DNA from 2 places in the Dietzia sp. WMMA184 genome. Region 2 is predicted to be linked to the other one. Evidence: riboswitches for the same ligand, from Rfam matches in the RefSeq annotation. Region 2 holds a riboswitch; the other holds the start of a gene.
The links. A riboswitch is a leader RNA that binds a small molecule or an ion and turns the genes downstream of it on or off. The one in region 2 is predicted to bind cobalamin.
Positions count from the first base shown of each region.

Region 1: another riboswitch for cobalamin. It lies ahead of CK206_RS11980 (ABC transporter substrate-binding protein); the one in region 2 lies ahead of CK206_RS04675 (ABC transporter substrate-binding protein).

Region 1 covers NZ_NXEI01000001.1:2,598,822-2,618,505, forward strand. The annotation lists gene CK206_RS11925 (ABC transporter substrate-binding protein) at 1-795, opposite strand, end outside; gene CK206_RS11930 (siderophore-interacting protein) at 910-1,713, opposite strand; gene CK206_RS11935 (oxygenase MpaB family protein) at 1,759-2,136, shown strand; gene CK206_RS11940 (sulfite exporter TauE/SafE family protein) at 2,081-2,962, opposite strand; gene CK206_RS11945 (rhodanese-like domain-containing protein) at 3,005-3,601, opposite strand; gene CK206_RS11950 (MBL fold metallo-hydrolase) at 3,721-5,115, opposite strand; gene CK206_RS11955 (MMPL family transporter) at 5,349-7,727, shown strand; gene CK206_RS11960 (TetR/AcrR family transcriptional regulator) at 7,720-8,325, shown strand; gene CK206_RS11965 (MBL fold metallo-hydrolase) at 8,353-9,174, opposite strand; gene CK206_RS11970 (ABC transporter ATP-binding protein) at 9,174-10,049, opposite strand; gene CK206_RS11975 (iron ABC transporter permease) at 10,046-11,074, opposite strand; gene CK206_RS11980 (ABC transporter substrate-binding protein) at 11,071-12,009, opposite strand; cobalamin riboswitch at 12,098-12,242, opposite strand; gene CK206_RS11985 (carboxymuconolactone decarboxylase family protein) at 12,398-12,814, shown strand; gene CK206_RS11990 (long-chain fatty acid--CoA ligase) at 12,902-14,536, shown strand; gene CK206_RS11995 (cytochrome P450) at 14,850-16,217, opposite strand; gene CK206_RS12000 (acyl-CoA dehydrogenase family protein) at 16,368-18,005, opposite strand; gene CK206_RS12005 (acyl-CoA thioesterase II) at 18,050-18,874, opposite strand; gene CK206_RS12010 (hypothetical protein) at 19,125-19,684, shown strand, end outside.
Region 2 covers NZ_NXEI01000001.1:1,011,014-1,022,828, reverse strand. The annotation lists gene cobN (cobaltochelatase subunit CobN) at 1-3,307, shown strand, start outside; gene cobF (precorrin-6A synthase (deacetylating)) at 3,300-4,088, shown strand; gene cobA (uroporphyrinogen-III C-methyltransferase) at 4,085-4,921, shown strand; gene CK206_RS04690 ((2Fe-2S)-binding protein) at 4,976-5,734, opposite strand; gene CK206_RS04685 (ABC transporter ATP-binding protein) at 5,727-6,509, opposite strand; gene CK206_RS04680 (FecCD family ABC transporter permease) at 6,506-7,639, opposite strand; gene CK206_RS04675 (ABC transporter substrate-binding protein) at 7,641-8,639, opposite strand; cobalamin riboswitch at 8,760-8,902, opposite strand; gene CK206_RS04670 (cobalamin biosynthesis protein) at 8,872-9,960, opposite strand; gene CK206_RS04665 (ABC transporter ATP-binding protein) at 9,938-10,711, opposite strand; gene CK206_RS04660 (iron ABC transporter permease) at 10,708-11,793, opposite strand; gene CK206_RS04655 (ABC transporter substrate-binding protein) at 11,798-11,815, opposite strand, start outside.

The sequences.
Region 1 (19,684 bases), 1.6 Mb from region 2:
GCCGAGGGTGGCGACGGCGCCGCCCTCGACGGTTCCCGACTCCGCGGCGATCACCGGGATCTGCTTGCCCTCGGCGACCTGGACCAGCGAGGCGATGCCCGAGACGACCATGTTGTCCGTGGGGACGTAGATCGCGTCGACGTCACCGAGGGCCTCGACGGCCTGCTGGATCTCGTTGACCGTGGTGACGGTCTGGGTCTCGATCTCCAGGCCCAGCGGGCCCGCGGCCTCACGGGCCTGATCCACCTGGACCTGCGAGTTGACCTCGCCGGAGGCGTAGACGATGCCGATGCGCTCGGCGTCCGGGACGATCTCCTTGAGCAGCTCGAGCTGCTTCTCGATCGGGGCGGCGTCCGAGGTGCCCGTGACGTTGGCGCCCGGCTCCTCCATCGAGTCCACCAGCTCCGCCGAAACCGGGTCGGTCACCGCGGTGAACAGCAGCGGCACGTCGGTGATGTTCTGAGCCATCGCCTGGGCGGCCGGGGTGGCCACGGCCAGGGCCAGGTCCAGGTCGTCGGAGGCGAACTGCTGGGCGATGGTCAGTGCGGTGCCCTGCTCGCCGTTGGCGTTCTGCTCGTCGAACTCGACCTCGACGCCGGCCTCGGAGAAGGCCTCCTTGAAGCCGGCCGTGGCGGAGTCGAGGGCCGGGTGCTGGACGAGCTGGTTGATGCCGATGCGGTAGGACTCGCCGCCACCACCGGCGGCGTCGTCCTCACCACCGCTCGAGCAACCTGCGAGGACGAGTGCCGAGGTGGCGACCAGTCCGGTGATGAGCTTCGCGCGTGAGAATGCCATATGCCATGCCCTTGTCTGTGCCTTCTGGGCCTCACGGTGTTCACGCGAGGGGCCGGATGCGAACGGTGCTGGCACATGAGGTTACCGGGTCGCCCGGTCATGGTGAGCCCGGACTCACCTCACGGGCTGCTGCGGCGCCTCCTCCGATTCCGCCAGTTGCCGCTTCCAGGTGCGGAAGCTCTCCTCCGAGCGCCCGCGCCGCCAGTATCCCGAGATCGACGCCCGCGCGGCGGGGATGCCGCGCTCGGTGCGCAGATAGGGGCGCAGGTGCTTCATCACCGTCTCGGCCTCGCCGTGGACGAACGCCTGCACGTCCCCGTCCGGCCACGGCATGCCCCGGACCGCGTCGATCAGCGGTGCCTCGCCGTCGATCATCCCGGGGCCGGCGTCCGCCGAGGAGGTTCCGCGGTGCACCCAGGTGATCTCCACGCCCGCCGGCGCGGTGATCGGGATCTCGTCGTCGTCGTCGGGCACCTCGAGGAACACGGCACCCGTAGCGTTCTCCGGCAGCGACTCCAACGCTGCCGCAATCGCCGGCACAGCGGTCTCGTCACCTGCCAACAGGTGGAAATCCGCCTCAGGGTCCGGCCGGTACCCGCCGCCGGGGCCGCGCACCGCGACCCGGGCGCCGGGTGCGACGGACCGGGCCCACGGACCGGCGACACCCTCGTCACCGTGGACGACGAAGTCGATCCAGATCTCGCGCGCGTCCGCGTCGACCCGCCGGACGGTGTACGTGCGCACGACCGTCTCCCCGGCGTGGGGCAGTTCGAGCTTGACGTAGCTGTCCGTCTCCGCGCGGGCGGCGAACGAGTCGAAGCCGTCCCCGCCGAGGACGACCCGCACGAGGTGCGCGGTAACCGGCTCCGTACGCAGCACCGTGAGGGTGAGCGGAGGGCGGGCCTGGGGGCGAGTCACGGCGTTCTCCTTCGACCTGGGTTGGTTAGGTGACCCTATCCTTGCATGCTTCCGGGCGCTGCGAGGGGGGCCCCGCTCACCGAGGCCGAGCTGGACCGCATCATCGAGATGGCGCGACCCCCGGGGACGACGCTCAACGTCCCCGGGGCGCGATGGCCGGCCACCTGGGCCGAGTACGAGAAGCGCTTCGCCGACGGGCTCGTCGGTGGGAGGGCAACCGGCGCCTCGGCCGACCGCCGCGCCGGCACGGCCAACAGCTGCGACCGCAGGGCCTACCGCCGCGGCGCCTCGGCCAACGACCCCGACCGCACGGCCGGGGGCCGTGCGGTCGGGGTGGATCGTCTTCCGGCGTCGGGCCGGGCCGGTGTCAGGCCACGCTGGCGGCGGCCGGTTGCGGGGTCCGGAGAGGGCAGCGTTCCCTGAACCCGAATGCGCAGATCGCGGCGGCGGCTGCCAGGACCACGACGATGCCACCGATGATCGGCGCGGCGGGGAAGGGTAGCTCCTGGGACAGGACGAAGGCGCCCATGATCAGGACGAAGAACCCGAAGCCCTTGCGCAGCGCCTTCTCGGGGACCACGGAGGTGAGGCGGATACCGACGAAGGAGCCGGCGATGGCGGCGGCGGTGACCGCGGCGACGAGCGGCCAGTCCAGGGACACCGAGGTGAGGTAGCCACCGAGCCCGGCGAAGGACTTCATGGCGATCACCAGCAGCGAGGTGCCCACGGCTGCGGTCATCGGCAGGCCCGCCAGGAGGACGAGGGCCGGGACGACGAGGAAGCCGCCGCCCGCGCCGACCAGACCGGTCGCGGCGCCCACGACGAGGCCGTCGAGCAGGATCCGCCACAGCGGGTGGTGGTGATCGTTGCTCTGCCCGTCGCGGTCCTTGCGTCCCTTGATCATGGCGCCGGCGGTGGCGATCATCATGATCGCGAAGGCGACCATGAGGACGGTGCCGGGGATGTAGCCGCCGGCCAGTCCGCCGAGGAACGCGCCCACCATGCCGGCGGCGCCGAAGATCAGTCCCGTACGCCACTGGACGTTGCCCTTGCGGGCGTGGCCGACGAGGCTGACCAGTGAGGTGGCGCCCACGACGAACAGGGAGGTCGCGATCGCCCCCTTGGGGTCGAGCCCACCGATGTAGGTGAGCAGGGGGACGACCAGGATGGATCCGCCCCCGCCGAGCAGGCCCAGGGACAGTCCGACCAGGACGGCCAGGGCCACGACGATGATCGTGGTGATCTCCATGTCAGGTGCCTTTCTCCGGCGGGGGCGCCGGGGTGGGATCGGTCAGGAGCGGGCGGGCAGCGAGTCCAGGACGGCGCCGAGGCCCGGCTCGTCGGCCGAACGGTTCCACGGCATCGTCGACAGGCCCGCGGCCATGGCGCAGGAGTTGCTCGCCGCGGAGTAGGTCAGCCCGGCTCCGATGGCGCCGGCGAGGTAGGCGAACTTGGGAGAGACGACCTTGGAGGCGGTGACGCCGGCCAGGACGAGCGAGCCGGCGACCATGCGGACCTGCCGGTCCATCGCCCAGGCGCCCTTGCCGCGGATGACCTCGCCGCCGGCGGCCTCATAGCCGGCGATGCCGCCGTCGAGCACGGTCACCGAGTCGGGGTCGACGCCCACGGACTCGAGCCGCTCGTTCGCCTGGCGGGCTCGGTTTCCGGACTGGCAGATGAGGACGACCTGGCCGGGCAGGCGGGTGGCGAACTCCTCACCGTGCTCGGCGAGCAGGGGCAGCGGCACGTTGTAGGAGCCGCGGATGTGCACCGAGGAGAACTCGGCCCCGGAGCGCACGTCGATGACGGTGGGCGGGGTGTCCGATTCCATCGCCTCTCGCAGATCGGCGGGAGCGATGGTCGGGGCGTGCGTGAGCGTGGAGAGCATGGGTGGAGCGATGTCCTTTGACTGTTCGGGGTGTGTGGGGGTGTCGGGGTGGTGGCGCCGGGCGCCACCGGACCCGGGGGCCGGGCGGGTGTCCGGCCCCCGGGTGTGGGCGCGACCGGTCAGACGGTCGCGAGGTTGCGCTCGGACCAGGCGGCGTAGCTGCCCTCGAGCTCGACCACGCGGTAACCGGCGCGACGCAGGGCGCTGGCCGCGACCGAGTTGCGGACGCCGCTCTGGCAGTAGGTCACGATCGGTCCGTCGGTCGGGAGCCGGTCGAGGTTCCACAGCGCCCGGCCGCCGCTGAGCTGCTCGGAGCCCGGGATGTGGCCGTCGGAGTGCTCGGTCTTGTTGCGCACGTCCAGCACCATCGCGGCGTCGAACGAGGCGAGCTCGTCCGGCCCGATCATCTCGGGGGTCGTCATCGGCAGACCCTCGAAGGTGGTCGTGTACCCGGTGACCGTGTCGATGCCGACCCGCAGTAGGTGATCGCGCAGCGCCTCGGCAATCTCGACGTCCTCGGCCAGGACCACCAGGGGCGTGTTCTCGCGCTCGGGGTCGTAGACCCAGGCGCCGAAGGACGCGGCCTTGTCGACGCCGGGGATGTTGAGCGCCCCGGGGACGGTGCCGGCGTGGACCTCGTCCTGGCCACGGGTGTCGACGACGACGACCTCGTTCGCTTCGAGGGCGTCGGCCAGCTCGAGGGTGCCGAACTCGCGGAGCGGGGCCAGTGCGCCCAGCACCGCGGGGCCCTCCTTGTTCTGCCGCTTCATGCGGCCGAAGTAGGCGTGCGCGTCCGGCTGTCCGTCGAGCATCTCGTCGATGAAGCCCTGCTCGTCGTCACGCTCGACGTACCCGGCCCACCATGCGAAGCGGCGCTCGTAGCCGACGCTGGTCGACGGCAGCGCGCCGAGGGCCTTGCCACAGGCGCTGCCCGAACCGTGGCCGGGGAAGACCTGGACGTGGTCCGGCAGGGTGACGAAGGAGTCCTTCAGGCTGCGGAAGATCTGCTTGGCGCCCTCGAAGCGGGTGTCGACCCCACCCGCGGCCTCGTCGAGCAGATCCGGTCGGCCGAGGTCTCCGGAGAAGACGAAGTCGCCGGTCAGCATGTATCCGGGGCTGTCCGCGAAGGCGCCGTCGGTGATGAGGAACGACAGGTGCTCCGGGGTGTGGCCCGGGGTGTGCACGACCTCGACGGTGATGTTGCCCAGCTTGAGCTGGTCACCGTGGTGCAGGCGCTCCGCTTCGAACCCGTACTGCCAGTCGTCGCCGCCCTCGCCGGAGACGTAGGCGGTCGCGCCGGTGGCCTGCGCGAGCTCACGGGTGCCGGACAGGTAGTCGGCGTGGATGTGGGTCTCGGTGACGGCGGTGATCGTCATGCCGTGCCGGGCCGCGAGGTCCAGGTACTGGCGGATGTCGCGGCGGGCGTCCACCACCATCGCCTCGTTCTTGGCCTGGCAGCCGATGAAGTAACCGGCCTGGGCGAGGTCTTCGTCGTAGATGCGCTCGAGAAGCATGCTGCTCTCCTTGTCGATCGGGTTCCCGGTGTCGGGGTGTTCCACGACGATACATACCCCATGGGGTATACGCAAGACACCCTGGGGGTATGTCCTTGCGGCTGTTCTGCCGCCGCGCGTGGCGTCCGAGGGTGGCCTGCGCCACAAAAGATTGCACGGGCTGTGGAATCGTGCAGATGCCGTGCAAAACTGTGAGGGTTCGCGAAATGCACCTACGCACCAGGAGCCAGCGCATGGCGTCATTCCTCTACCGCATCGGGCGGTCCGCCTACCTGTTCAGATGGCGGTTCATCGCAGCCTGGATGCTGTTGATCGTCGGTGTCGGCACGGCCGCCGCCACGCTGACGCAGCAGACCAGCACCACCTTCTCGATCCCGGGACTGGAGTCCATCGAGACCCAGGAAGAGATGCAGGAGAGGTTCGCCGGCGCGGGCAGCCAGCTCGACGCCCCGACGGGGACCGTCGTCATCGGGGCGCCCGAGGGCAGCACCCTCACCGACCCGGCGGTGTCCGAGGACGTCGATGCCTTCCTCGCCGATCTGCAGGGCCTGGACTTTCTCGCCGGGACCGACGCGCTGGTCAGCCCGGTGATCGCGGCCGAGGGGCTGTCGGAGCAGTTGACCGCGGCCAAGGCCGAGCAGGGCATCGCCGAGGAGCAGATCGCGGCCGATATCGCCGCGTTGAGCCCGCTCAGCCCGGACGAGAGCACCGGCACGGTCGAGGTGCGGTTCGACGCCGAGAGCACGATGGACGTGCAGGCCGAGGACCGCGAGGCCTTCGCCGAGGTCGTCGCCGAGCACGAGGGCGACCTGACGATCGCGTACTCCGGCAACGCCTTCCAGATGTCCGAGATCAGCGCCGTCGGCGAGATCATCGGCATCGCGGTCGCCGCCGTGATCCTCCTGGTCACCTTCGGTTCGCTCATCGCCGCCGGCATGCCGCTGCTCACGGGCGTCATCGGCGTCGGGATCGGCATCGGCGGCATCTTCGCCGCCACCGCCTTCACCGACACGATCAACACCATGACGCCGACCCTGGCGTCCATGATCGGCCTGGCCGTGGGTATCGACTACGCGCTGTTCATCGTGTCGCGCTTCCGCACCGAGCTGGTCAAACACATCGGCGGCAACGATCTCGAGCCCGCCGAACTCGCGGAGAAACTCAAGGCGATCGACGCCCACAAGCGTGCACACCTCGCCGGGCTCGCGGTCGGCAAGGCCGGATCCGCGGTCGTCTTCGCAGGACTGACCGTGCTCATCGCCCTCGCGGCGCTGTCGATCATCAACATCCCGTTCCTCACCGCGATGGCGATGTCCGCCGCCGCGACGGTGGCGATCGCCGTGCTGGTCGCGATCACGCTGCTGCCGGCCATCCTCGGCGCGGTCGGCACCAAGCTCTTCGCCGCCCGCATCAAGGGCGTCAAGGCGCCCGACCCGGAGGACGAGAAGCCGACGATGGGCCTGGCGTGGGTCCGCCGGATCCGTGCCCGTCCCGTGCTCTTCGCGGGCGCCGGTGTCCTGCTGCTCCTCCTGCTGGCCATCCCGGCCGCGCAGCTGCGGCTGGCCATGCCGTCCGGCGGCACGATGGCCCCGGACACCCCGAACCGTATGGCGTACGACATGACGGAGGAAGCGTTCGGCCCGGGCCGCAACGCCCCGATGATCGCGCTCGTCGACACCCTGCAGGTGCCGGAGGAGGAGCGTCCGGCGGCGTGGGCCGCCGCGGTGGATCAGATCCAGGCGTTCGACGGGGTGGAGAACGCGCAGATCATCGAAACCAACGAGGCCGGTGACGCCGCCCAGGTGCTCATCACCCCCGAGTACGGTGCCACCGACGAGCGCGCCGCGAGCGTCCTCGAGGAGATCCGGTCCGGAGCCGAGGGCTTCGAGCAGGAGACCGGGGGGACCTACTCCGTCACCGGCGTCACCCCGATCTACGAGGACATCTCCGAGCGTCTGACCGAGGTGCTGCTGCCGTATGTCGGCATCGTCCTCGCGCTCGCGTTCGTCCTGCTCATGCTGGTGTTCCGGTCGATCTGGGTGCCGCTGATCGCCGCCCTGGGCTTCGGCCTGTCGGTGGCGGCGACCTTCGGCATCACGGTCGCGATCTGGCAGGAGGGCTGGCTGGGCATCATCTCCGATCCGCAGCCGGTCATCAGCTTCCTGCCCATCATGCTCATCGGCATCGTGTTCGGCCTCGCCATGGACTACCAGGTATTCCTGGTCTCGCGCATGCGTGAGGGTTGGGTCCACGGCAAGACCGCCCACAACGCGGTGGCCAACGGCTTCAAGCACGGCGCCCGCGTGGTCACCGCGGCGGCCCTGATCATGATCAGCGTCTTCGCCGCGTTCATGCTGATCGACGAGCAGTTCATCAAGGTGATGGGCTTCGCCCTGGCGGTCGCCGTGCTGTTCGACGCCTTCGTCGTCCGCATGACGATCATCCCCGCGGTGATGTTCCTCCTCGGCGAGCGCGCCTGGGGCCTGCCGCGGTGGTTGGACAAGATCCTCCCCACCGTCGACGTGGAGGGCTCCGCCCTGGAGACCGGGCAGCAGGAGAGCTCCGCTGTGGCATCCGCCGACGGTGGTGAGAAGGCCCGCGTCGATGCCTAGCCTGCGTGAGCGCAAGAAGGCCGACACCCGCACCCGCCTCTCGGCGGCCGCAGTGGAACTGCTGGTCGCCGAGGGGGCGGAGCGGGCGACGGTCTCGGCCATCGCCGGGAGGGCGGGTGTCTCGACCCGGACGTTCCACAACTACTTCGCCCACCGCGAGGACGCGTTCGTGCACTTCCTGCGCGAACAGATCGCCGAATGGGTGCGGCAGGTGGAGCAGGCGCCGGCAGACCTGTCGCCACTGGATGTCCTGCGCTCGACCTTCCACGAGCTCTACGGGCGCTCGGCGGACGATATCGACGCCGCCGAGAACCTGCTGGTGGCCGGGGAGCAGATCGGCCTCATGCTGGGCCCGGACGCCTGGACCAGCATCGCCGAGAACATCCTGGATCCGCTCTACGAGGCGGTCGGCCGCCGCGCACCGCAGCTCAACTGGTTCCGGGTCCGCGTCATGGTCGACCTGAGCCTCGCCGCCGGGGCGTCGGTGCTCAGGCACCGACCGGGTGGGGCCGGGCCCGCCGACTCCGCCGAGTCCTACCTGGACGACGCGTTCGATCTCCTCCAACACGGCGCCGCGAGGTTCCTCGAGCGCGACTGAGCAGCACGACCGAACAGCGCGACTGGGTCAGTACAGCCGGGGAGCCTCCCCGCAGCGGACGAGTTCGCCGTCGACACCGGCCCGCGCGCCGTGCTCCCGCAGGCGCGCGGCCAGCTCGTCGGGCGGCGGGTTGTGGTGGCCCAGGTGCACGGCCACCACGTCGGTCCGCTCGTCGACCGCCCCGATGTCCCGGAGTCTCCGGAGCATCGCCCCGAACCGGTCCAGGCCCAGGTGGGCGGGGGAGATCTCCTCGCGGTCGCCCAGCGTCTCCTCGAGGAAGACCGCGTCGTAGCGGGCGCCGCGCACCGCGGTGAACCACTCGTCGTCCCACGGCCCGGTGTCGCTCGCCCACAGCAGGCGGGCGCCGCCGGGCCCGGTCACGTCGTAGAGCACCGCGTCGCCGTCGCGGAACACGCGGTGCCGGGCGGGCAACACGCGTACGTCGTAGGCGCCCACCCTGAGCCGGTCGCCGGCGGTGACGGGGACGAAGCGCACCGGGTCGTCGGGGCCCACCCAGGGCCGACACGCATCGAGCGCGTCCGGGGGGCCGACCACCTCCAGCTCGCCGGCGTCGGGGACCCACGAGCGGAAGAGCAGGACCTGGGGTCCGAGATGGTCGGCGTGGGCATGCGTGACGAGCAGATGTCCCACCGCCGCCAGAGACCGTCCGAGCCGCACGGCCGAGCCGGGCGCCTCCGGTCCGCAGTCGATCAGCAGCTCGTCGTCGACAAGCGCGGAGGTCTGGCCGCGCACCACGCCGAGCCGGCGTGCCTCGTCGCATGACGGGCACCGACAGAACGGGTTGGGCCAGCCGTCCGCGGCGCCGGTCCCCAGCAGGACGACCTCCATCAGACGCCCGCCCCCGGCGCCGCGCCGGGCGCCGACCCGGGCGCGGGATCCGGGCCCGCCTCGCGCAGCGGCAACACGGCGCGGCCGTCGCGGCGGTCGAGGACCTCCACGCGCGCGTCGTAGACCTGCGCCACCCGCTCGACGGTGAGGACCTCCTCGGGCCGGCCGTCGGCCACCACACGGCCCCGGTCGAGCAACACCAGCCGCTGCCCGTAGTGGGCGGCGGAGGTGAGGTCGTGCATCGCCGCCACGACGGTCAGGCCGGTCTCGCGGCGCATGGAGTCCACCAGGTCGAGCACCTGCTGCTGGTGGCCGATGTCCAGCGCGCTGGTGGGCTCGTCGAGCAGCAGGACCCGCGGTTCCTGGGCCAGCGAGCGGCCCAACACCACCCGCTGCAGCTCACCGCCGGACAGCGTCGTGGCGGTGCGCGAGGCCAGGTCGTGCAGGTCCAGGCGATTGATGACGCGGTCGACGACCTCGTGGTCGTCGGCGCTCTCGGTGCCGAACCGGCCGATGTGCGGGGTGCGGCCGAGCCCGATGAGTTCGCGCGCCGTGACCCCCTCGGGGACGACCGGGCGCTGCGGCATCATCGCCACGGTCCGTGCCACCCTGCGGCGACCCGCGCGGCGCGGGGTCAGCCCATCGACCTCGATGTGACCGGCGGCGGGGATGAGCCCGGCGAGCGCGAACAGCAGGGTCGTCTTGCCGGAGCCGTTGGGGCCCACCAGGGACACCCACGAGCCGGCGTCCACGGCGAGGTCGACGCCGTGGAGGATGGCCGTGCGGTCCCGGGTGACGCGCAGGTCGCGGCAGGCCAGGGCGACCGGCGCGGGTGACGCGGCCGCCGCGGGTGACGCCGGTGGTGTGGCGGTCATATGTGCCCCCGGCTGCGGCGCAGGACGATGAGGAAGAACGGGGCGCCGATCGCGGTGGTGACCACTCCGATGGGCAGCTCGGCCGGGCTCATCGCGGTGCGGGCGACGACGTCGGCCAGGATGAGGAACGCCGCGCCTACCAGCAGCGACACCGGCAGCAGCAGGCGGTGCCCCGGCCCGATGAGCATCCGCACGGCGTGCGGGATGACGATGCCCACGAACCCGATCAGGCCCGACACGGACACCACCGCCGCCGTGCCGAGGGTGGCCACGCTGATGAGGACCAGGCGCACCCGCGCCGGGGCGATCCCCAGCGTCGCGGCCTCGGCGTCCCCGACCGCCATCACGTCGAGGGTGCGGCGGAACAGGGCGATCACGGCCACCGCCACGAGCACGTACGGCAGCACCGTCCGCACGTCGGTCCAGCCGCTGGTCGTGAGGCGGCCGAGCGTCCACGAGTACACCTGCCGCAGGGTCTCGTCGTGGCGCTGCATGAAGAACGTCTGGATGGCGCTGGCGAACGCCGCCACGGCGACGCCGGCGAGGATGATGACCACCTCGCTGCGTCCACCGCCGACACTGCGGCCCAGCGTGTAGGTGGCCAGCACCGCGATCATGCCGCCGGCGAACGCGGCGGGCGGCACCATCGCCGAGCCCATCGCGCCGCCCACGACGATCGCCAGGGTGGCGCCCAGCCCCGCCCCGCTGGACACCCCGAGCAGGTACGGGTCGGCGAGCGGGTTGCGGAACACGCCCTGGTAGGTGGCCCCGGCGATCGCGAGCATCGCGCCGACGATCGCGCCCAGCACCACGCGTGGGATGCGGATCTCCCAGAGGATGACCTGCTGACGTTCGGTGAACCCCGAGTTGATGTCGACGAGCGGCAGCCGGCCCACCAGTTCGAGCACCACGCCGCCCGGGGTGAGGCCGGCCGGGCCGATGAGGGTGCCGAGCAGGACCGCCGCGGCCAGCAACAGCGTCGCCCCGCCCAGCACGAGGGCGCGGCGGGGCGACGGGCGGGTCACGAGGCGGGCTGGTTCGCGGGGCTCTCCGCGGTCTCCGGCGCGGCGTCGGGCACCGCGGTGACGATCGCGGCGACCTCGCGCATGAAGTCGACCACGCGCGGGCCCCACCGGCTGGACAGGTCCTCGTCGACCACGTGGACGCGCCCGTCGCGCACGGCGGTGAGTCCGTCCCAACCCGGCCGCTCGGCCACGACCTCCGGGGTGATGCCGCAGCACTGGCCGTCGGCGAGGAACACGAGGTCCGGGTCGGCCTCGAGGATGAGTTCCTCGGACAGCTGCGGGTAGGGGTCGTCGCCGGTGGCGATCGAGGTTAGGCCGAACAGGGAGTAGATCTCCCCGACGTAGGTGTCGTCGGTGACGGTGTAGTAGGTGTCGTCGAGCTCGTGGAAGTACGTCAGCGGGGTCTCGCGCTCCGGCACCGAGGCGACGATCTCGTCGATCTCGCTCTGCATCCGCGACACGAGTTCGGCGGCCTCGCCGATGTGCCCGGTGGCCGCCCCGACCTGCTCGAGCTGGGTGTAGGTGTCGTCGAGGGTCTGCGCGGCGGGCAGCTGCAGCACCTCGACGCCGGAGCGTTCGAGGCCGGCCACGATGTCCCCGGTGTCGTCGGTGAGCACGACGAGGTCCGGCGCGTATCCCAGGATCGCCTCGAGGTTGGGCGTGTAGCCGGACAGGTCGGTGACCGGGGCGTCGGAGGGGAAGTCGGACCGCTCGTCGACCGCCACGACGCTGTCCCCGGCGCCGACGGCGTAGAGCATCTCGGTGGTGGTGGGGGCCAGCGACACGATCGCCTGCGGTTCCTCCGCCGCGGCGGAGGTCTGGTCGGCCGGGGCCGGCTCGTCGCCGCCGGTGCCGCTGCCGCTGCACGCGGAGGCGACCAGCGCCAGGGCGGCCAGGGGGGCGAGCAGCAGCGAGCGGGCTCGTGGATGGTGCATGGCATCCTCCGTGATTCGGAGGAAGAAAACAGCTCGGGCCGCGGCCTGGGCCGCTGCACGCGACCGTCCTTCGTCCGAGGTCAGTACGTACGGCTGCCGCGGAACCGGCCGACCTGGCTCGCCCGTCCTGAGACGGGATCACAGTTGCGGGACAGCGTCGGATTCGCACCGACTTCCGCCGAGTTGCCGCGGGGTCCGACGCTGGTGGCCGGACCCGTCGAGGGTATCCCACCCGTCGTCGCGTCCGCCCATCCCATACATCCGCTGTCGCCCCTGTCCGAGCCGTCCCCGCGCCTGGCCGGGGCGGGGCGAGGTCACGCGGAGCTGGTGACGACGGTCGGGGAGGATGGATCGCGATACCTGTCGGCAGTGGGAGAGGACCGTGGAGATGACGACGACGACGAGTTCTGCAGGCGAGGGGCCTTCGGCCGCGGATCTGCGCGAGCAGGGTTTCGCGACCAGGCGCGAGGTGATGAGCGACGACTTCGTCGACCGGGCCATGGACCGGGCTGTCGGGACGGAGTCGGAGGCGATCCAGCACGTGGTCGCAGAGAACGTGTGGGGCAACATCTGGAACCGGCCCGGGTTGGACCGACGGGATCGCAGCCTGCTTAATATCGGGATGCTCGTGGCACTGCGCGCGGACGCCGAGCCGGCGGGGCATGTACGCGGCGGGTTGACCAACGGGTTGACCCGCGAGGAGATCACCGAGGCGGTCATCCACGCCTCGGAGTACTGCGGCGCGCCGGCGGCCCTCGCGGCGACGAGGACCGTCCAGACCGTCTTCGACGACCTCGACGGGTGATCGCCCACACGGCCCAAGGACGTCATGGACGTCAGGTAGTCTCGACACGAGAGTGACAGACGCCACCCCTCGATCAAGGAGCCCCTCATGAAGAGCACGATGATGCCGGAGCAGTTGAACATCAGCACGATCCTGCAGTTCGGTGCGACCGTCCACTCCGATGCGGTCGTCACCACCTGGACCGATCAGGGACCACGGAAGATCACCTACGGCGATCTGGGCAAGCACGCCGCGCAGCTGGCCAACGCGCTGCGTTCCCTGGGGGTCGACGGTGACCAGCGGGTCGCCACATTCCAGTGGAACAACTCCGAGCACTTGGAGGCCTACCTCGCGATCCCGTCCATGGGCGCCGTGCTGCATCCGCTGAACATCCGGCTGTTCCCGGACCAGCTCGAGTTCGTGGCCAACCACGCAGAGGACAAGGTCGTGATCGTCGACCCGAGCCTCGTCCCGCTCCTGCAGCCGCTCCTGCCCCGGTTCTCGACGGTCGAGCACGTCATCGTCACCGGTGGGGGCGCCGCGAACCTCGAGGCTCCCGAGGGCATCCAGGTGCACGACTACGACGCGCTCCTCGCCGCCCAGCCCACCGAGTTCGATTGGCCGGAGGTCGACGAGAACTCCGGCGCCGCGATGGCCTACACCTCGGGCACCACCGGCGACCCGAAGGGCGTCGTCTACTCGCACCGGTCGATCTACCTCCACTCGATGCAGGTGTGCATGTCCGACGGCATGGACATCTCGCTCGACGACAACGTGCTGGCGATCGTGCCGATGTTCCACGCCATGTCGTGGGGCCTGCCGTACGCCGCGTTCATGGTGGGCGCCTCGCTGCTCATGCCGGAGCGTTTCCTACAGCCCGAGCCGCTGGCCGCGATGATCGCCTCCGAGCGTCCGACGCTGGCCGCCGCCGTCCCCACGATCTGGCAGGCAGTGGACGCGTACAGCGTGGACCACCCCATCGACATGTCGAGCTTCCGTGCGGTCGTCGTGGGCGGCAGCTCGTGCCCGCCGGAGCTGATCCGCAAGTTCCGGGACAAATACGGGATCAACATCGTCCACGCGTGGGGCATGACCGAGACCTCGCCCATCGGCACCCTGTCCCGCCCGAAGGCCTCCCTGCCGGAGGAGAAGCAGTTCGAGCTCCGCATGACGCAGGGCCGACTCATCGCCGGCGTGAAGGCCCGTATCGTCGACGATTCCGGCCAGGCCCTGCCATGGGACGGCGAGTCCGTCGGCGAGCTGGAGGTCCGCGGCCCGTGGATCACCGGCAGTTACTACAAGGTGGACGCCTCGGACTCCTTCGACGACGGCTGGCTGCGCACCGGCGACGTGGGGTATATCAAGCCCGAGGCGTTCCTGCAGCTCACCGACCGCGCGAAGGACATCATCAAGTCCGGTGGCGAGTGGATCTCGTCCGTCGAGGTGGAGAACTACCTCCTCGAGCACCCGTCCGTGGCGGAGGCCGCCGTGATCGGTGTCCCCGACCCCAAGTGGGACGAGCGGCCGCTGGCCACCATCGTCGTCAAGGACGGTGTGCCCGACCCGAGCGTCGAGGAGCTGCGCGATCACCTGGCCGAACGGATGGCCAAGTGGCAGGTGCCCGAGAAGTTCGCGTTCGTCCACGAGATCCCCAAGACCTCCGTCGGCAAGCTCGACAAGAAGCGCATCCGCGTCTCGCATTCCGACGGCGAACTCACCGTGGTGAACGCCCTGGAGAACTAGGCAGGCGGAAGGTCGAACGCGGGAACGCGTCGTCGGCCAGCGGAGGGCCCGGGATTGCGGTATGACCGCCCCCGGGCCCTGCTTCTGCGCTACTGGCTGCTCGGTGCCAACCGTCCCGCCGGCCGCCACGCCGGCCGCCACGCTGGCCGCCGCCACGCTGGCCGCCGCCACGCTGGCCGTCCCGCCGGCCGACACGCTGGCCGTCCCGCCCCCCGCCGTCGCGGCATCATCGCCGAGCAGAGGATTTCGCTCAGACCCACTCGGGCGATACAGGCGAAATCCTCTGGACGGCGGAGGCGGGGCGGGCGGCGGGTCAGTTCGCGGCGACGCGTGCCAGCGGCCGGAGCGAGACGGGCAGTCCGTCCGCGGGGTAGGGCAGCGAGTCGTTCTTCATGGGCGGCACGTAGGCCAGCGGGACCGACCACTCGAAGTGGCGTAGCAGCGCGCTGAGCACCAGCTTGGACTCGAGGTTGGCGAAGATTATGCCGAGGCACTTGTGCACCCCGCCGCCGAACGGCTCCCACGCGAAGCGGTGCGACTTGTCCTCCCGCCGCTCGTCGGAGAAGCGTTCGGGGTCGAAGATCTCCGGGTCCGTCCAGTACTCGGGCATGTGGTGCGAGTACAGCGGCATGATCGAGGTGAGTCGTCCGACCGGGATCTCCACGCCCAGGATCTCGGTGTCCTTGACCGCCTTGCGCGCCATCACCGGCACCGGCGGGTGCAGGCGTAGCGACTCCTTCATCACCAACGCCAGATCGGGCAGCTCCTCCAGCTCGGCCATGGTGGGGTTCGGACCCAGGTCCTGGCACTGGCGGCGGAGCCGCTCCTGCCACTGGACGTCGCGGCCGAGCTCGTAGACCATCGACGTCACCGTGCTCGTGGTGGTGTCGTGCGCGGCCATGAGCAGGAAGATCATCTGGTTGATGATGTCGTCGTCGTCGATCCCGCCGGAGGCGTCCGCCACCTGGCACAGGGCGGAGAACAGGTCCTCTCCCGGGTTGGCGCGCCGGGCCGGCAGGTGGCGGCGCAGGAACTCCTCGAGCAGCCGGCGCCCCCGCGCCGCTCGGCCCCACTTGGTGAACGGCACCGCGGTGGAACGGACATAGCCGTTCGCGGCCTGGACGCAGTCGACGAACGCTGTGTTGACCTTGTCGAGCTCCCCGGGCGCGGCGTATTCGGCGCCACCCATGAACACCTCGGTCGCCAGGTCGAGGGTGTGCGTCTTGAGCGCGGGATAGATCTGGAACGCCCGGTCCGGGCCCCAGGCGCCGATGCCCTCGTCGACCAGCGGGGCGAGCCCGCGGGTGTAGCCCTCGAGCCGGGGACGGGTGAACGCCTCCTGCATGATGTGCCGGTAGTGGTGGTGCTCCTCGAAGTCGAGCAGCATCAGCCCGCGGTTGAAGAACGGCCCCACCAGGTATCCCCAACCGGGGCCGCTGGCGAACGCCTTGTCCGCGTTCTGCAGGGCGGCCTGGCAGGCGTCGGGGCCGATCAGGGCGGTCCACGTGGCGCCGAGGAAGTTCAGGTCGGAGACGGGGCCGTGATCGCGATAGCGGCGGGCCATGGTCGCCAGCGGGCTGTGGACGTATTCGAGCGTGCCGCCGAGGATCGGCAGCTTGGAGCGCAGTGGGGCCGGGCCGGGTCGGTAGACCCTCTCCCGCGGATCACCAGGGATGGACATCAGGCACCTCGTTGTCGGGTGACCCCAGTGTGTGACAGCCGTCACTAGTTGTCACTCGATTACCGAAACCGGCGGTGTCGTTTCTTTCACCCGGCCCGGCCAGCCGGCAGTCCCGCCGGCCGTGACACCGCCGGCCGGCCGCCCCCCGACTCAGGCTCGGGCGACCAGCGCGTCGATGTCCACGCCGTCGGGCAGAGCGCCGTACTCGGCCGAGCGGTCGTCGCCGAGCCGGGCCAGGCAGAACGCCTCCGCGACCGGGGCCGGTGCGTGGGCCAGCAGGACCGCGCCCTGCTGGGCCAGCGCCATCGCCTCCACCAGGCGGCGGGCGATCCCGGGGGCGGCGCCCGGGTCGGCGGCCGCGCGGCCGATCAGCGCGCGCACCCGCTCGACGTGCCGGTCGTACAGCTCGTGACCGCCCAGCTGCGCGGCCAGTTCGGCGTCGAACGCGGCCACGGACTCCGGTTCGCGGGCCATCGCGCGCAGCACGTCGAGCGCGATGACGTTGCCCGAGCCCTCCCACACCGCGAGGACCGGCTGCTCCCGGTAGCGGCGGGCGAGCGGGAACGACTCGGTGTACCCGTTGCCGCCGAGGCACTCCAGCGATTCGTAGGCGTGGTTCGGCCCGCGCTTGCAGATCCAGTACTTGGCGACCGCGGTGGCGAGCCGGCGGTAAGGGGCGAACTCCTCGTCGTCGTAGGCCGAGGCCAGACGCAGCGCGGTCCACGTCGCGGCCTCCGCCTCGAGCTGCAGGTCCGCCAGGACCGCGGCCATCGCGGGCTGGTCCACCAGCGTCGCGCCGAACGCGGCCCGGTGCCGGGCGTGCCACGCCGCCTCGGCCACGCCCTGGCGCATGCCCGCCGCCGCGCCGAGCACGCAGTCCAGGCGGGTCCGGCCGACCATCTCGATGATCGTGCGCACCCCGCGGCCGGGTTCGCCGACCATCCAGCCGAGCGTGCCGTCGAACTCCACCTCCGAGGACGCGTTGGACTTGTTGCCCAGCTTGTCCTTGAGACGCTGCACGAGGAACGGGTTCTGCTCGCCGCCGGGCAGGACCCGCGGGACGAGGAAGCAGCTCAGGCCGGCCGGCGCCTGCGCCAGGACGAGGAACGCGTCCGACTGCGGGGCCGAGCAGAACCACTTGTGCCCGCGCAGGACGTGGCAGTCACCGTCACCGACGGGCTCGGCGGTGGTGGTGTTGGCGCGGACGTCCGAGCCGCCTTGCTTCTCGGTCATGGCCATCCCGAACAGCACGCCCGACTTGGTGGCGGGGTCGCGCAGCTCAGGGTCGTACACCGTCGACAGCAGCGCCGGCTCCCACTCGGCGGCCAGCTCGGGGCTCAACCGCAGCGACGGGACCACCGCGTGCGTCATCGACAGCGGGCACCCGTGGCCGGCCTCGATCTGCGACACCAGCATGAACCCCACGGCCCGCTCGACGTTCGCCCCCGGCCCCGGGTCGGCCCACGCCGAGGTGTGCAGCCCGCGGGACACCGAGTACTCCATGATCCGGTGGTAGGCGGGGTGGAACTCGATCTCGTCGACCCGGTTGCCCCACCGGTCGTGCGCGCGGTGCACCGGCGTGAGGGTGTTGGCCAGCTCCGCGTCGTGTTGGTACTGCTCGGTGCCCACGTGGCGGCCGATCTCGTGGAACCTCTCGACGCGGGCGTGCGGCGAGAACACCGCGACGGCCTCCTGCAGTGCCGGGTTGAGGGCGTACTCGTCCACGTCCACGCGGGGCGGCGCCTGGTTGAGGACCACGTGGGTACTGCGGTGTCGGGTCGAGGACATGGGTGCTCCCCTCTAGTTCTTGAGATGCTCAGTTCTTGAAATACTCAGTTCTTGAAATACATAAGCTGCGTGCCCGTGGCGAGCAGCGTGCCGTCGCGGCTCCACAGGCGCGCGGCTTCGTCGTGGTAGTTGCCGTGGAACCGGTGCGAGTGCACGCTGCCGAGCAGGAAGTCCGTGCCCTGGGCGGCGATCTCGTCGGCGGTGGCCAGGAAGTGGATCGTCAACGTCACCGTGCCCGCCGGGACCGGCCGACCGAGCCGGAGGAACGACCTCGGGAAGAACGAATCACACAGGGACGCCAGTGCGAGATGGTCGAGTCCGCGGGGCTGGGCGTCGCGGATCCACATCGTCGTCGTCGACTCCGGTTGCTCCTCACCGGAGGCCACGTCGTCCCACCCGCCGGTGACGAACCGCATGTCGTAGTTGTCGACCCACCGCACGCCGCGGTCCGACGCCGCGGCGGTGAGCTCCTCCGGCGCGGGGACGGCCGGCGGGGCGGTCTCGGTCTCCGACCACGTCTCGCGGCGCAGGCCGGTGATCGCGGTGGCGGTGGTGACGACCTCGTCGCCCTGGCGCATCTCCACCCACCAGTGCTGGTTGGAGCGGTTGGTGCGGGCGGGGCGGGCCTCGATCTGGAACTCGCCCTCGGCGACGGGCCCGGCGTAGTTGAGGGTCAGCGCGAGCGGGTCGCCGTGCTTGTCGGGGTGCTGCAGGATCGCGCCCAGCATGGTGGCCGCGGTGATGCCGCCGAACGGCCCCACCATGTTGGCCCACGCGGCGTGGGTGCGGCCGCGGAAGCGGTTCTCGCCGATCGGTTCCAGCGCGACGGCCTCGTCGAACACGTGGGTGGGGGCGTCCTGACCGGTCACGGGACCTCCTGTGGGGCGAGGGGATGGGCGCGGGGGTGGGCGCGAGGATGGGCGCGGGCTCACCGTACCGAGGAGAGGGGCGACGACGACGAGGAACGCCCGCCACCGGGGATCGTCCGGCTTTTCTCGGGGTTACGAGGCAGCGGCCGCGCAGGTGGGGCGGGTGAAACCCGTTGACGCCCTTGACGACGTTTATATAGTAAAGATGACCTCACAATGGGTGTGGCTCCGAGCGTGCAGGAGACGCGCGATGACCGGACTGCCCAAGTTCGCCGCCTCGAGAACGCTGATCGCTGCCGTGGCGGCGCTCGCCGCCGTGCTCGTGGTGGCGTTCGGCGTGGTGGCGCTGGTCCGTCCCGGAGGCGACCGCTCGGAACCGGTGGCCACCGACGCCACGACGTCCTCCCCCGAGACCTCTCCCTCGTCGCCCCGCATGTCGCGGCTGGCACCGCGCTCGTCGGCGCCCGAGGTCACCGGAATGCTCGAGGTGTCGGGCCCCGCGTGCGACGCCCCGGTGATCAACTCCGACCTGTTGTACCCGAACAGTGCCGCGCGGATCATCGACTGCGAGTCCGGGTGGGCGGTCATGGCCAGCGCGGTGTCGGGCGACCCCTACTGGGTCGCGTACTCGGACGGCAGGTGGCGCAGGGTCGGGAGGATATCGATCTACGCGGGAACCTGCTCGGACGAGGCGATCGCCCGGGGCGCCCCGGCGTGGATGGCGAGCAAGCACCTGGGGGACTGCTCGTCACGGGGCCGGAGCGCCCCGCCGGCGCTGGGGGCGGCGACGGTCGCGTCCACGCCCACGCC
Region 2 (11,815 bases):
GGGTATGCCGCCGCGGCCGGACACGACGGAAGCCCCCGGCCTGCCCCGCGTGGGCGTGCTCTACTACCGCGCCCACGAGGTGAGCGGGAACTCCGGGTTCGCCCACGCGCTGGCCGACGCGATCGACGCCGCTGGCGCGGTGGGAGTGCCGGTCTTCGCCGGCTCCCTGCGCTCGGCCCCCGACGAGTTGTTCGACGCCCTTGGCACTCTCGATGCGCTGGTCGTGACGGTTCTCGCCGCCGGCGGCACCACTCCCGGCACGGTGAGCGCGGGCGGCGAGGACGAGACGTGGGACGTCGAGCGCATCGCCGCGCTCGACATTCCCGTATTGCAGGGCCTGTGCCTGACGTGGAGCCGCGAGGACTGGGCGGCCTCCGACGACGGCGTCAACCCGCTGGACTCCGCCAACCAGATCGCGATCCCCGAGTTCGACGGCCGGATCATCACTGCGCCGTTCTCGTTCAAGGAGATCGACGCCGACGGACTGCCCCGCTACGTGGCCGATCCCGAGCGGTGCGCGCGTGTCGCCGGGATCGCCGTGGCCCACGCGCGGCTGCGCCATGTGGCGCCCGCCGACCGCAAGGTCGCGCTGGTCCTGTCGGCCTATCCGACCAAGCACTCCCGCATCGGCAACGCCGTCGGTCTGGACACCCCGGTCTCGACCATCCGCCTGCTGCGCCGGATGCGCGACGAGGGTTACGACCTGGGCCCGGACGACGGCCCCATCGCGCGCTTTCTCGATCGACCGGGCCTCGACCTCACCGAGCCGGGGGCGGATGGCACCGTCGCGGAGGGCGGTTTCCCCGACGACACCGCCGCCGGCGACGCCCTCATCCACGCGCTCATCGCCGCGGGCGGGCAGGACGAGGAGTGGCTCACCAGCGCCCAGCTCACCGACAGCCACGTCCGGATCTCCACCGACGACTACCTGCGCTGGACCGCGGACCTGCCCGAGGCGCTGCGTGCGGAGATGGTCGAGGCGTGGGGGCCCGCGCCGGGCGAGCTGTTCGTCAACGACGCCGGAGAGATCGTCCTGGCCACCATCCAGGCCGGCAACGTCGTCCTGTTGATCCAGCCGCCCCGCGGGTTCGGCGAGAACCCGGTCGCCATCTATCACGACCCCGAGCTCGCGCCGTCCCATCACTACCTGGCCGCCTACCGCTGGCTCGCCCGCGGCTTCGGCGCGCACGCGCTGGTGCACATCGGCAAGCACGGCTCGCTCGAATGGCTGCCGGGCAAGAACGCCGCGCTCTCGGCGGACTGCGCCACCGACGCGGCGATCGCCGACCTTCCGCTGATCTACCCCTTCCTCGTCAACGACCCCGGCGAGGGCGCCCAGGCCAAGCGCCGCGCGCACGCGACGATCGTCGACCACCTGGTCCCGCCGATGGCCCGCGCGGAGTCGTACGGAGACATCGCCCGGCTGGAGCAGCTGCTCGACGAGTACGGGAACATCGCGTCGATGGACCCGGCCAAGCTCCCGGCCATCCGCGCGCAGATCTGGACCCTCATGCAGTCCGCGCACATGCACGAGGACCTGGGACTCGAGCAGCGCCCCGACGACGAGGAGTTCGACGACTTCCTCCTCCACGTGGACGGCTGGCTGTGCGAGATCAAGGACGTCCAGATCCGCGACGGCCTGCACGTCCTGGGCCAGGCGCCCGCGGGCGAGGCGCGCGTCAACCTGGTGCTGGCGATCCTGCGGGCCTCGCAGGTGTGGGGCGGCGAGTCAGGCGCGGTTCCGGGCCTGCGCCGCGCACTCGGGCTGGCCGAGGGCGCGCCGACCGAGGAGGTCGACCGCGTCGAGGCGCTGGCCAAGGCGCTGGTCGAGGGCATGGACGCGCGGGAGTGGGACGTCGCCGCGGTGCCCGACGTTCTCGCCGCCGCGGGCCTCACCGCGGGTGGGGCGGGTGACGGCGGCGCGGGTGACGGCGCGCCAGAGGGCGACGACGACGAGGTCGCGCAGGTGCTCGAGTTCGCCGCCCGCGAGGTGGTGCCGCGACTGGCCGCCACTGTCGATGAGCTGGACGCCGTCATGCACGCCCTGGACGGCGGGTTCATCCCGGCCGGGCCCTCGGGATCCCCGCTGCGGGGTCTGGTCAACGTGCTGCCCACGGGCCGGAATTTCTACACGGTGGACCCGCGCGCCGTCCCGTCGCGGCTGGCGTGGGAGACCGGTCAGGCCATGGCCGACTCGCTGCTGGACCGGCACGTCGCCGAGACCGGTGAGTACCCGAGCTCGGTGGGGCTGTCGATCTGGGGCACCTCGGCCATGCGCACCTCCGGGGACGACATCGCCGAGGTCCTGGCCCTGCTGGGCGTCCGCCCCGAGTGGGACGAGGCCTCCCGCCGGGTCACGGGCCTGGAGGTGGTCCCGTCCGAGGAACTGGGCCGCCCGCGCGTCGACGTGACCGTGCGCATCTCGGGCTTCTTCCGCGATGCGTTCCCGCACGTCATCGGGATGCTCGACGACGCCGTGCGGATGGTCGCCGAGCTGGACGAGCCCGACGAACACAACTTCGTCGCCGCCCACACGCGTGCCGATCTGGCCGAGCACTCCGACCACCGCCGGGCCACCACCCGCATCTTCGGCTCCGCACCCGGCTCGTACGGCGCCGGGATCCTGCAGACCATAGAGGCGGGCAACTGGCGCGACGACCGAGACCTGGCCGAGGTCTACACCCGCTGGGGCGGGTACGCCTACGGCCGCGACCTCGACGGAGTCCCCGCGGCCGACGACATGCGCACCAACTACCGGCGCATCGCGGTGGCGGCCAAGAACATCGACACGCGAGAGCACGACATCGCCGACTCGGACGACTACTTCCAGTACCACGGCGGGATGATCGCCACCGTCCGCGCGCTCACCGGCGCCGAGCCGCGTGCCTATGTGGGCGACTCGACCACGCCCGACGCCGTCCGCACCCGGTCGCTGGCGGAGGAGACCACGCGGGTGTTCCGCGCGCGAGTGGTGAACCCGCGGTGGATCGCGGCCATGCAGCGGCACGGCTACAAGGGGGCGTTCGAGCTGGCGGCCACGGTGGACTACCTCTTCGGGTTCGATGCGACCGCCGGCGTGGTCCACGACTGGATGTACGACTCGCTCGCCCGCGAGTACGTCCTGGACGAGACCAACCAGGAGTTCCTGCGCCGGTCCAACCCGTGGGCGCTGCGCGGGATGATCGAGCGGCTCTCCGAGGCCGCCGACCGCGGGATGTGGGCCGAGCCCGACGCGGGCATCATGGACCGGATGCGGCAGATCTACCTCGACGTGGAGGGCGATCTTGAGGAGTCCCACGGTGACTGAGTTCCCCACCGGCCGCAGGCGGGTGCGGGTCGTGGGCATCGGCTCGGGCGGGCTCGACCAGATCACGGTCGAGGCCGCCCGGGCCCTGCGCGCCAGCGGCTACGCCCTCGCGGCGGTGAAAGGCCCGGCCGACCCGTTGGTCGATCTCCGCGCGCAGGTGCTCGCCCGCCACGCGCCGGGCGTCGAGTTGGTGGGTGTGCCCGATCCGGAGCGGGACCGCTCGTCGTCGTCGACCTCCTCCGACGCCGGGTATCGCGGCGTGGTGGCGGACTGGCACGAGGCCCGCTCCCTGGCCTGGGAGCGCGCGATGGCCGCGAGGCCCGGCGACGTGGCGATCCCCGTGTGGGGCGATCCGGCGTTCTACGACTCCACGCTGAGGATCCTCGACCGGATCGCCGAGCGCGGTGCGCTGGACCTGGAGGTGGAGGTCGTGCCCGGGATCTCCGCGCTCCAGGTTCTGGCCGCGCGCCACCGTCTGGTCCTGCACGAGATCGGCGGCACGGTCACCGTGACCACCGGCCGCCGGCTGCGCGAGGTCGTGGCCGCCGGCGCCGACAACGTGGTGGTGATGCTCAACGCCGACCTGCCGCTCGATGACCTGGCCGACTGGCACATCTGGTGGGGCGGCAACCTCGGTAACGCTGGCGAAACGCTCGTGGCGGGCCGGGTCGGCGACGTCCTGCCGGACCTGCGCGCGCACCGCGAGCGGCTGCGCGACGAGCACGGCTGGGTGATGGACGTGTATCTACTGCGACGCGGAGAAGGGACCACGGCCCGATGACGGCTGAGAAGGACACCGCCGGGGCGACGGCCGGGACGACCGGCGGGAAGGACAGCGCCGGCGCCACGGCCGCGCGGGACTGCGCGGGCCGGGTCGTGCTGGTCGGCGGCGGGCCGGGGAACCCGGGGCTGATGACCGTGGCCGGCCTCGACGCCGTCCGCACCGCCGACGTGGTGGTGAGCGACCGCCTGGGACCGGTGTCGATCCTCGACGAGCTCGACCCCGGCATCGAGGTGATCGACGTGGGCAAGGTGCCCTTCGGTCCGGCGACCCCGCAGGAGGAGATCAACCGGATCCTCGTCGAGCACGCGCGGCGCGGGCGCACCGTCGTCCGACTCAAGGGCGGCGACAGCTTCCTGTTCGGCCGCGGCGGCGAGGAGCACCTGGCGTGCACCGCGGCCGGGGTGCCCGTCACCGTGATCCCGGGCGTCACCTCGGCGCTGTCGGTGCCGACCCTCGCGGGCGTCCCGGCCACCCACCGCGGGCTCTCGCAGGGCGTGTCGGTGATCTCCGGCCATGTCCCGCCGGGCGACCCGCAGTCGACCCTCGACTACGGCGCGCTCGCCAGGTCCGGGACCACGCTGGTGTTGCTCATGGCGGTCACGACCCTGCCCGCCATCACTGCGGAACTCCTGGCCGAGGGGATGCCCGGGGACACCCCGGCTGTGCTGGTCGAGAGCGGCTCCACCCCGGCGCAGCGCGTCCTGCGTGGGACGCTGGCGACGATCGCGCGGCAGGCGGCCGAAGCGGAGGTCGAGCCTCCCGCGATCACGGTTATCGGGGCGGTCGCCGGGCTGGCAGGGCAGCTGTCCGCCGGAGCGAGCTGTGGGTAGTCGGCCGGCCGGGTCCGCCCTCGACGAGTGGTCGCGGATGCGCGGATCGCGAAACTACGTCCGACGGACGAGCTCGGCTCGGCGGTCCTCCGGGGCACGGCGCGGGCAGCTCGCGCACGTGCCGCCGTCGGTGGCCAGATAGATGAGGCAGCAGGAGCTGCGGCGGACGAACCGGCGGGTCCGCTCGGGGCCCTCCACATCGATGTACCGAGCCGGTAGCAGCGGCGGGCGGCACACGGCGTGTGCGAGCTCGGAGCCGCGATTCGGGTCGCCCGCCGCGCGGCCCGCCTCGAGCGCACGGTTCGCGATGGAGTCGGTCGCGATCGCCCACAGCGCCCGCGGTGCCGCGCCCGAGACCTCCGCGAGGGCGGCGATCACCTCGCCGTGGGCCTCCAGCAGCGCGTCGGAGTAGGCCGCGGTCGACGGCAGGAGGTGTTCCGACAGCGCCGAGTGGAGATAGCCGTTCGGCTGCAGCGAGACGGAGAGCCGCTGCGGTCGGGGATCGGGCACGCGGCCGATCGCGAGCAGCATGACCAGCGGCGCGGCCACCAGCGTCGAGCTGGCCGAGTACCACCACAGCGTGCCATTCACCCGCGGATCGCCATGGTTCCAGCGGCGGCCGGTGTTCTCCACCCGCCGGGCCAGCCACCGCGGGTCCGTCAGCACCGATCCGGGCAGGACCTCCGGGCCGTGTTCGATGGTGCGGACGAAGTCGCCGAGGAGGTCCGAGACGCCCGAGTACGCGGCTGTCACGGTCTCGGGGGCGCGGAGCTCGTCGTCGTCGCCGTCGTCACCCACGGTCCCGTCACTCATCGGCGAGCCCCGCCACGTCGAGCGTGCGGCGGCCGTCCGGCCCCGCCCGCACCTCGCCACGCACCCCGAACACCTCCCGCAGCACCGCGGCGTCCAGGACCTCCTCCGGCGCGCCGGTCGCGACGAGGTGACCGCGGTGCAGGACCGCGATGACATCGCAGTACTCGGTGGCCATCCGCAGATCGTGGATCGTGAGCAGCACCGCCAGCCCGTCGGCCGCCAACTCGCGGAGCAGGAGGAGAACCGACAATTGCTGGTGCAGGTCGAGGTGATTGGTCGGCTCGTCCAGCAGGAGCACCTCGGGCCGCTGGGCGAGGGTGCGCGCGATCGACACGCGTTGCTTCTCGCCGCCGGACAATGCCACCACGTCTCGCTCGGCCAGCTCGGTCAGCCCGACCCGGGCGAGGACATCCTCCACGACCGCCGAGTCGTCGGCGCCGAAGGGCTCGAGAAGTCCCCGTGTGACCGTCCGGCCCAGGCGAACCGATTCGCGGACCGTGATGCCGCCCAACGAGACCGGTTCCTGCGTACTGGCCCCCACCGCGCGGGCCAGCGTGCGGCGGCGCAGCGCGGCGATGTCGCCGTCGTCGAGCGTCACCATCCCCGCCGACACCGGCAGGGCGCGATAACAGGTGCGCAGCAGCGTCGTCTTGCCGCTGCCGTTCGGGCCGACGAGTGCGGTGACCCGTCCGGGTGCGACCGTGAGGTCCACGCCGTGGAGGATCCGCCGACCGCCGAGGTGGGCGGAGACGCCGTGCGCGGTAAGGCTGCTCATCGCGACGCCTTCCCGTAGCGGTGCCACAACATCAGCAGGAACACCGGGCCGCCCACGACGCCGGTCACCACGCCCACCGGTAACTCGGTGCCCTCGCTCACCGCGCGGGCGGCGAGGTCGGCCAGCACCAACGCGACCGCGCCGAGCAGGGCCGCCGCGGGAAGCAGGCGCGCCGCGGTGCGGCCCGTGAAGAACCCCGCGAGGTGGGGGATGAGCAGGCCGACGAAGCCGATCGTTCCCGACACCGCCACCGCGCCCGCGGTGAGCAACGAGACGAGCAGCAGCATGAGTACCCGGAACCGGGGCACGTTCACGCCCATCGCGGTGGCGCCGTCGTCACCGGTGAGAAGCAGGTCGAGGTGGCGGCTGCACAGGATCACCACCGTGCCGGCGACGGCGAGGATAGCCACGGGCGCCCACAGCATCGTCCACCCGGCGTCACCGAACCCGCCCGCCAGCCAGCGCATGACCGTGCCCAGCTGGTGGTCGTCGCCGAGGACCAGCAACGTGAACGTGTTGAGCGCACCGAACACCATCGTCATGGCCGCCCCGACCAGCACGATGGCGGTCGTGTCATGGGCGCGGCGGGCCACCAGGACGACGCCCGCCAGCGGGAGCAGCGCGCCGAGGAACGCCGCGATCGGCAGGGTGAACACGCCCCACATCCCGGCGCCCACGCTGAGGACCGTGAGCACCACGACGCCGAAGCCCGCGCCCGAGGAGACGCCGAGCAGATACGGGTCGGCGAGAGGATTTCGGGTGACCGCCTGGGCGACGCCACCCGCCACGGCCAGCGACGCGCCCACGGCCGCCGCCATGAGCGCCCGGGGCAGTCGCGACTCGAGGACGATCGCCTCGCGGGCGTCGGTCCACCACGGGTCGAAGACCCCCGGCGCCAGGCGGTGCGCGACGATCGCCCACACGTCCCCGATCGGGATGGACACCGAGCCCAGGGAGACCCCGGCCGCGATCGTCATCGCGAGCACCGCCACGAGCGGGAGGCAGATGAGCCACAGCGACCGCCGCCCGGTGGGCGGGGCATCGGCGATGCGCCCGGAGCCGGGGCGGGGATCGATGCCCGTGCCGGCGCGGTCAACGCGCCCGCTGGCCTTCTCGGCGACGGTCGTCATGTCACTGCCCGAACGCGTGCGGGTGCAGCTCACGGGCGATGGTCTCGGTGGAGGTCGTCATCCGCGAGCTCTCGAAGAAGTCGGACAGCGGGACCACCACGATGCGGTTCTCACGGATCGCCGGCGTCGTGGACATGATGGGCTGCGCGCGCAGGTAGGCGATCTTGTCCTCCGCGCTGGTGGCGCCGTAGTCGAGTACCACGATCGCCTCGGGCTGACGCTCGCCCAGGATCTCCCATGTGGACGTGAGATAGGGGCGGTCGCCCTCGGAGAAGATGTTGTCCGCGCCCGCATACTCGCCGATCAGTTGTCCGATTCCCACGCCGCCGATCGTCGTCGGTTCTGATTCGCCGCCGTCGTAGAAGAACGTGGGGGTGCCGGTGACACCCGACGCATCGAGTGTCTCTCGGACCTCCCTCATCTCGCCGGTAATCCGGTCCGTCAGGTCCCGTGCCCCCGGCTCGACGTCGAGGATCCGGCCGAGTTGGGAGAAGTCGGTCTCGAGCATCGACAGGTCACCGAAGCCTTCTCCGCAATACTCGGAGAACAGGAAGGTGTTGATCCCCGCGGCCTCGAGGGCATCGCGGCTGCGGCCCTCCTTGTCGTCGAAGGCGCTGCGCATCCCGGCCACCACGAGGTCCGGCTCGAGGTCCACGATCTGCTCCCAGGTGGGGTACTCCTCGGCCAGCGAGGGGATGGTGTGGAACTGGTCGGCGACCTCCGGCAGGACGTCGTCCTGCTCGCCGTATCCCATGCCCACGATCCGGTCGCCGGCACCCAGCTGGATGAGGGTCTCGGTGACGTGGTCGTTCATCGAGACGATGCGCTGGGGTGGGGCGTCGTAGGTGGCCTCGCGGTCGCAGTTGGTGATGGTCACCGGGTCGGCGAAGGGTTCGGTTGAGCCCGCGGCCTCCTGCGCCTCGCCGCGGGAGCAACCGGTGAGGGCGATCCCCGCGACGAGCAGGGTGGCGAGCGTGATTCTGGGGTGGCGACGGAACATGATCAGTCCTCGGATCGTGTCGTGCGGTCGACGACACGTGAGACCCGCAGGAGGGTAGGAGTCGACGACGACACCACGTCACCTGACAGGACCCCGGATCGCAGACCACGGCGATGTACTCGGAGTCGCGAACATCCGGGCAGGTAATCGGGCTCGCGGTCACCAAAGTGGCCACACACCGTTGCGGGTCAGCGCCGGATTCCCACCGGTCTTCCCCTGCTCGTTCCGGATGTCAGCAGTACGCCCTCAGGATAGGCACACCGCGTCCGCGAGCGGTGCAGGCACCCCGGCTCGGCGGAGCCGACCACCCGCGCTTCGTGGCCCGGCGACGCCCGAGGACGGCGCGACGCACGACCACACCCAGCACGGCCAGCGCGGCGGTGGCCAGCTGGACGCGGTCGTGCAGCAGAACCGCGCGGCGGATGTCGTCGGCCCGGACCGACCGGCCGTCACCGAGGACCGCCCGGTCCTCCACGCCGTACGGGTACGGCGTGGGCCCGCCGAGCCTGACCCCGAGCGCGCCCGCGCACACGGCCTCGACGACCCCGGCGTTCGGGCTCGGGTGCGCCCGCGCATCACGGAGCCACGCCCGCAGGGCCCCGGCGGGACTCCCGCCCACGGTCGGGGCGCAGACCACCCCGAGCGCGCCGGCCCCCCGGGCCGGCAGGAACCCCAGCACATCGTCGAGCCGCGCCGCAGCGGTGCCGAAGTGGCGGTACCGCTCCGAACGGTGACCCACCATCGCGTCGAGCGTGTTGGTCGCGCGGTGGACGGCGGCGCCGGGCGAACCCGCCACCGCGGCCCAGAACAGCGTCGCCACCGCCGCATCGGAGGTGTTCTCCGCGACCGACTCGACGACCGCTCGCGCGAGATCCTCCGGGCCGAGCGCGGCCGGATCCCGTCCGCACAACCACGGCAACAGGTCCCGGGAACCCTCGTGATCGCCCCGGGCGAGCAGGTCACCCTGCCGCCGCGCGACCTCGAGCAGCGACGACCCGCCCAGGCACGACCACACCACGGCCGCGTCCCACACCACGGCCGCCGCGAGGTTCCTCCCGGCCAGACGGCAGACGACCGTCACCGTCGCAGCCGTGCCCCCCACGAGGACGCCGGTGAACAGCAGGCCCGCCGCCCGCTGCGCGTTGGGCGTCCGGCCGGGCCGCAGCAGGCGCGGCTCCACGGCGAGCGCGACCCGGCCGAAGCCCGCGACGGGGTGAAACCGCCCCGGGTCGCCGACGAGGCGGTCGAGGGCGAACCCGGCCGCGATGCCTGCCGCGCGGGTCGCGAGTGCGGTCCCGTCAGCGCGCGAGATAGCGGACATGCGCCCCCCGCCCGTCATGGGTCACCTCGGCCTCCACTCCGTACACCTCCCGGATCAGGTCGGCGGTGAGCACCTCGTGGGGCGCGCCGCCGGTCACGAGCCGCCCGCCGGACAACACGATCAGATGGTCGCAGAACGTGGCCGCCAGGGTGAGATCGTGCAGGGCCGCGATCACCGTGGTGTCGGTGGAGCGGACCAGGGCCAGCAGGTCGAGCTGGTGGCGGATGTCGAGGTGGTTGGTCGGTTCGTCGAGGACCAGCACACCGGGCTCCTGGGCCAGCGCCCGCGCGATCTGCACCCGCTGCCGCTCGCCGCCGGACAGCGTCGCGTACCGCTGGTCCAGGCGGTCGCCGAGGCCGGTCGTGGCCGCCGCGCGCCGCACCACCCCGTCGTCCCCGGGACCCGGACCCGACCAGGCCGCGCGATGGGGGATGCGGCCGAGTTCGATGACCTCCCGGACCGTGGGGTTCTGGTCGGTGGTCGCCTCCTGCGCCACCAGGGCCACGCGCCGGGACAGGCGTTTGCGGGGGAGTGATCGGATGTCCGTGCCGTCGAGGTGCACCGATCCGGTGTCGGGCCGGAGCAGGCCCGTCAGGATGCGCAGGAGCGTCGACTTGCCGGATCCGTTCGGCCCCAGCACCCCGACCATCGTGCCGGGGGCGGGAGCTACGGTGACGTCGTCGAGGATGGTCCGGCCGCGCACGGACCACGAGACGCCTCGAGCCTCGAGGGTCGACGGGGCGGCGGTCATCGGCCGTGTCCCCGGCGGAGGAGGAGCCCGACGAAGGCCGGGACGCCGATGAGCGCGGTGGCCACCCCGATCGGCAACTCCTGGGGCGCGATCACGGTGCGGGAGACGGCGTCGATCCACACGACGAAGACGGCGCCCATTAACGCCGCGGTCGGGACGAGGACCCGGTGCCGGCCCCCGACCAGGGCCCGCGCGGCGTGCGGGAGTACCAGCCCCACGAAACCGATCGCGCCGCAGGTGCTCACGATGACGGCCGTGACGAGCGCCGTCACCACCATGAGCACCAGCCGCGTGCGGGCCACGTTGACGCCGAGGGCGGCCGCGGCGTCCTGGCCGAAGGTGAACGCGTCGAGGCTGGAGGTGTGCAGCAGGCACGCCACCAGTCCGAGCAGGACCACGACGCCGCACACCGCCACGTCCGACCAGCGGACGGAGGCCAGCGAGCCGAGCAGCCAGAACAGCACGCCGCGGGTCTGTTCCGCGTCGGCGGCGATGTAGACGACGAACGAGGTCACCGCGGAGAACAGCTGGGTCGCCGCGACCCCGGCCAGCACCACCCGGTCGGTGGTGCCGCCGGACGCGAAGGCCAGGACCAGGACGAAGCCGAACGCGGTGAGCGCCCCGACGAACGCCCCCGTGGTGAGCCCGACCGCGCCCGCGCCGACCCCGAGCACCACCACGAGGACCGCCCCGGTGGAGGCGCCCGAGGAGATGCCGAGGATGTACGGGTCGGCCAGCGGGTTGCGCAGCAGCGACTGCAGGATGACGCCGCACAGTGCGAGCCCCGCCCCGGCCAGGGCCGCCATGAGGGTGCGCGGCAGCCGCAGGTTCCAGATGATCCCCTCCTGGATCCGCGTGAGCCCGGAGTCGGCTCCCGTGAGGCGGGCCAGCGCGGACTGGACGACGTCGGCGGCGGTGAGTCCGGACGGGCCGATGGTGATGACGAGCGCCGTCGACACCGCCAGCAGCCCCAGGCCGCCGAGCCATAGGGTGGCCAGCGCGGACGGTCGCCGCAGGGGCGGCCGCCGACGCGGTGGCGCCGGGACCACCGGGGCGGTGGTCCTCTCGGGTGCGAGGGTCATCGGGTCAGTTGGCCGGGTCCGG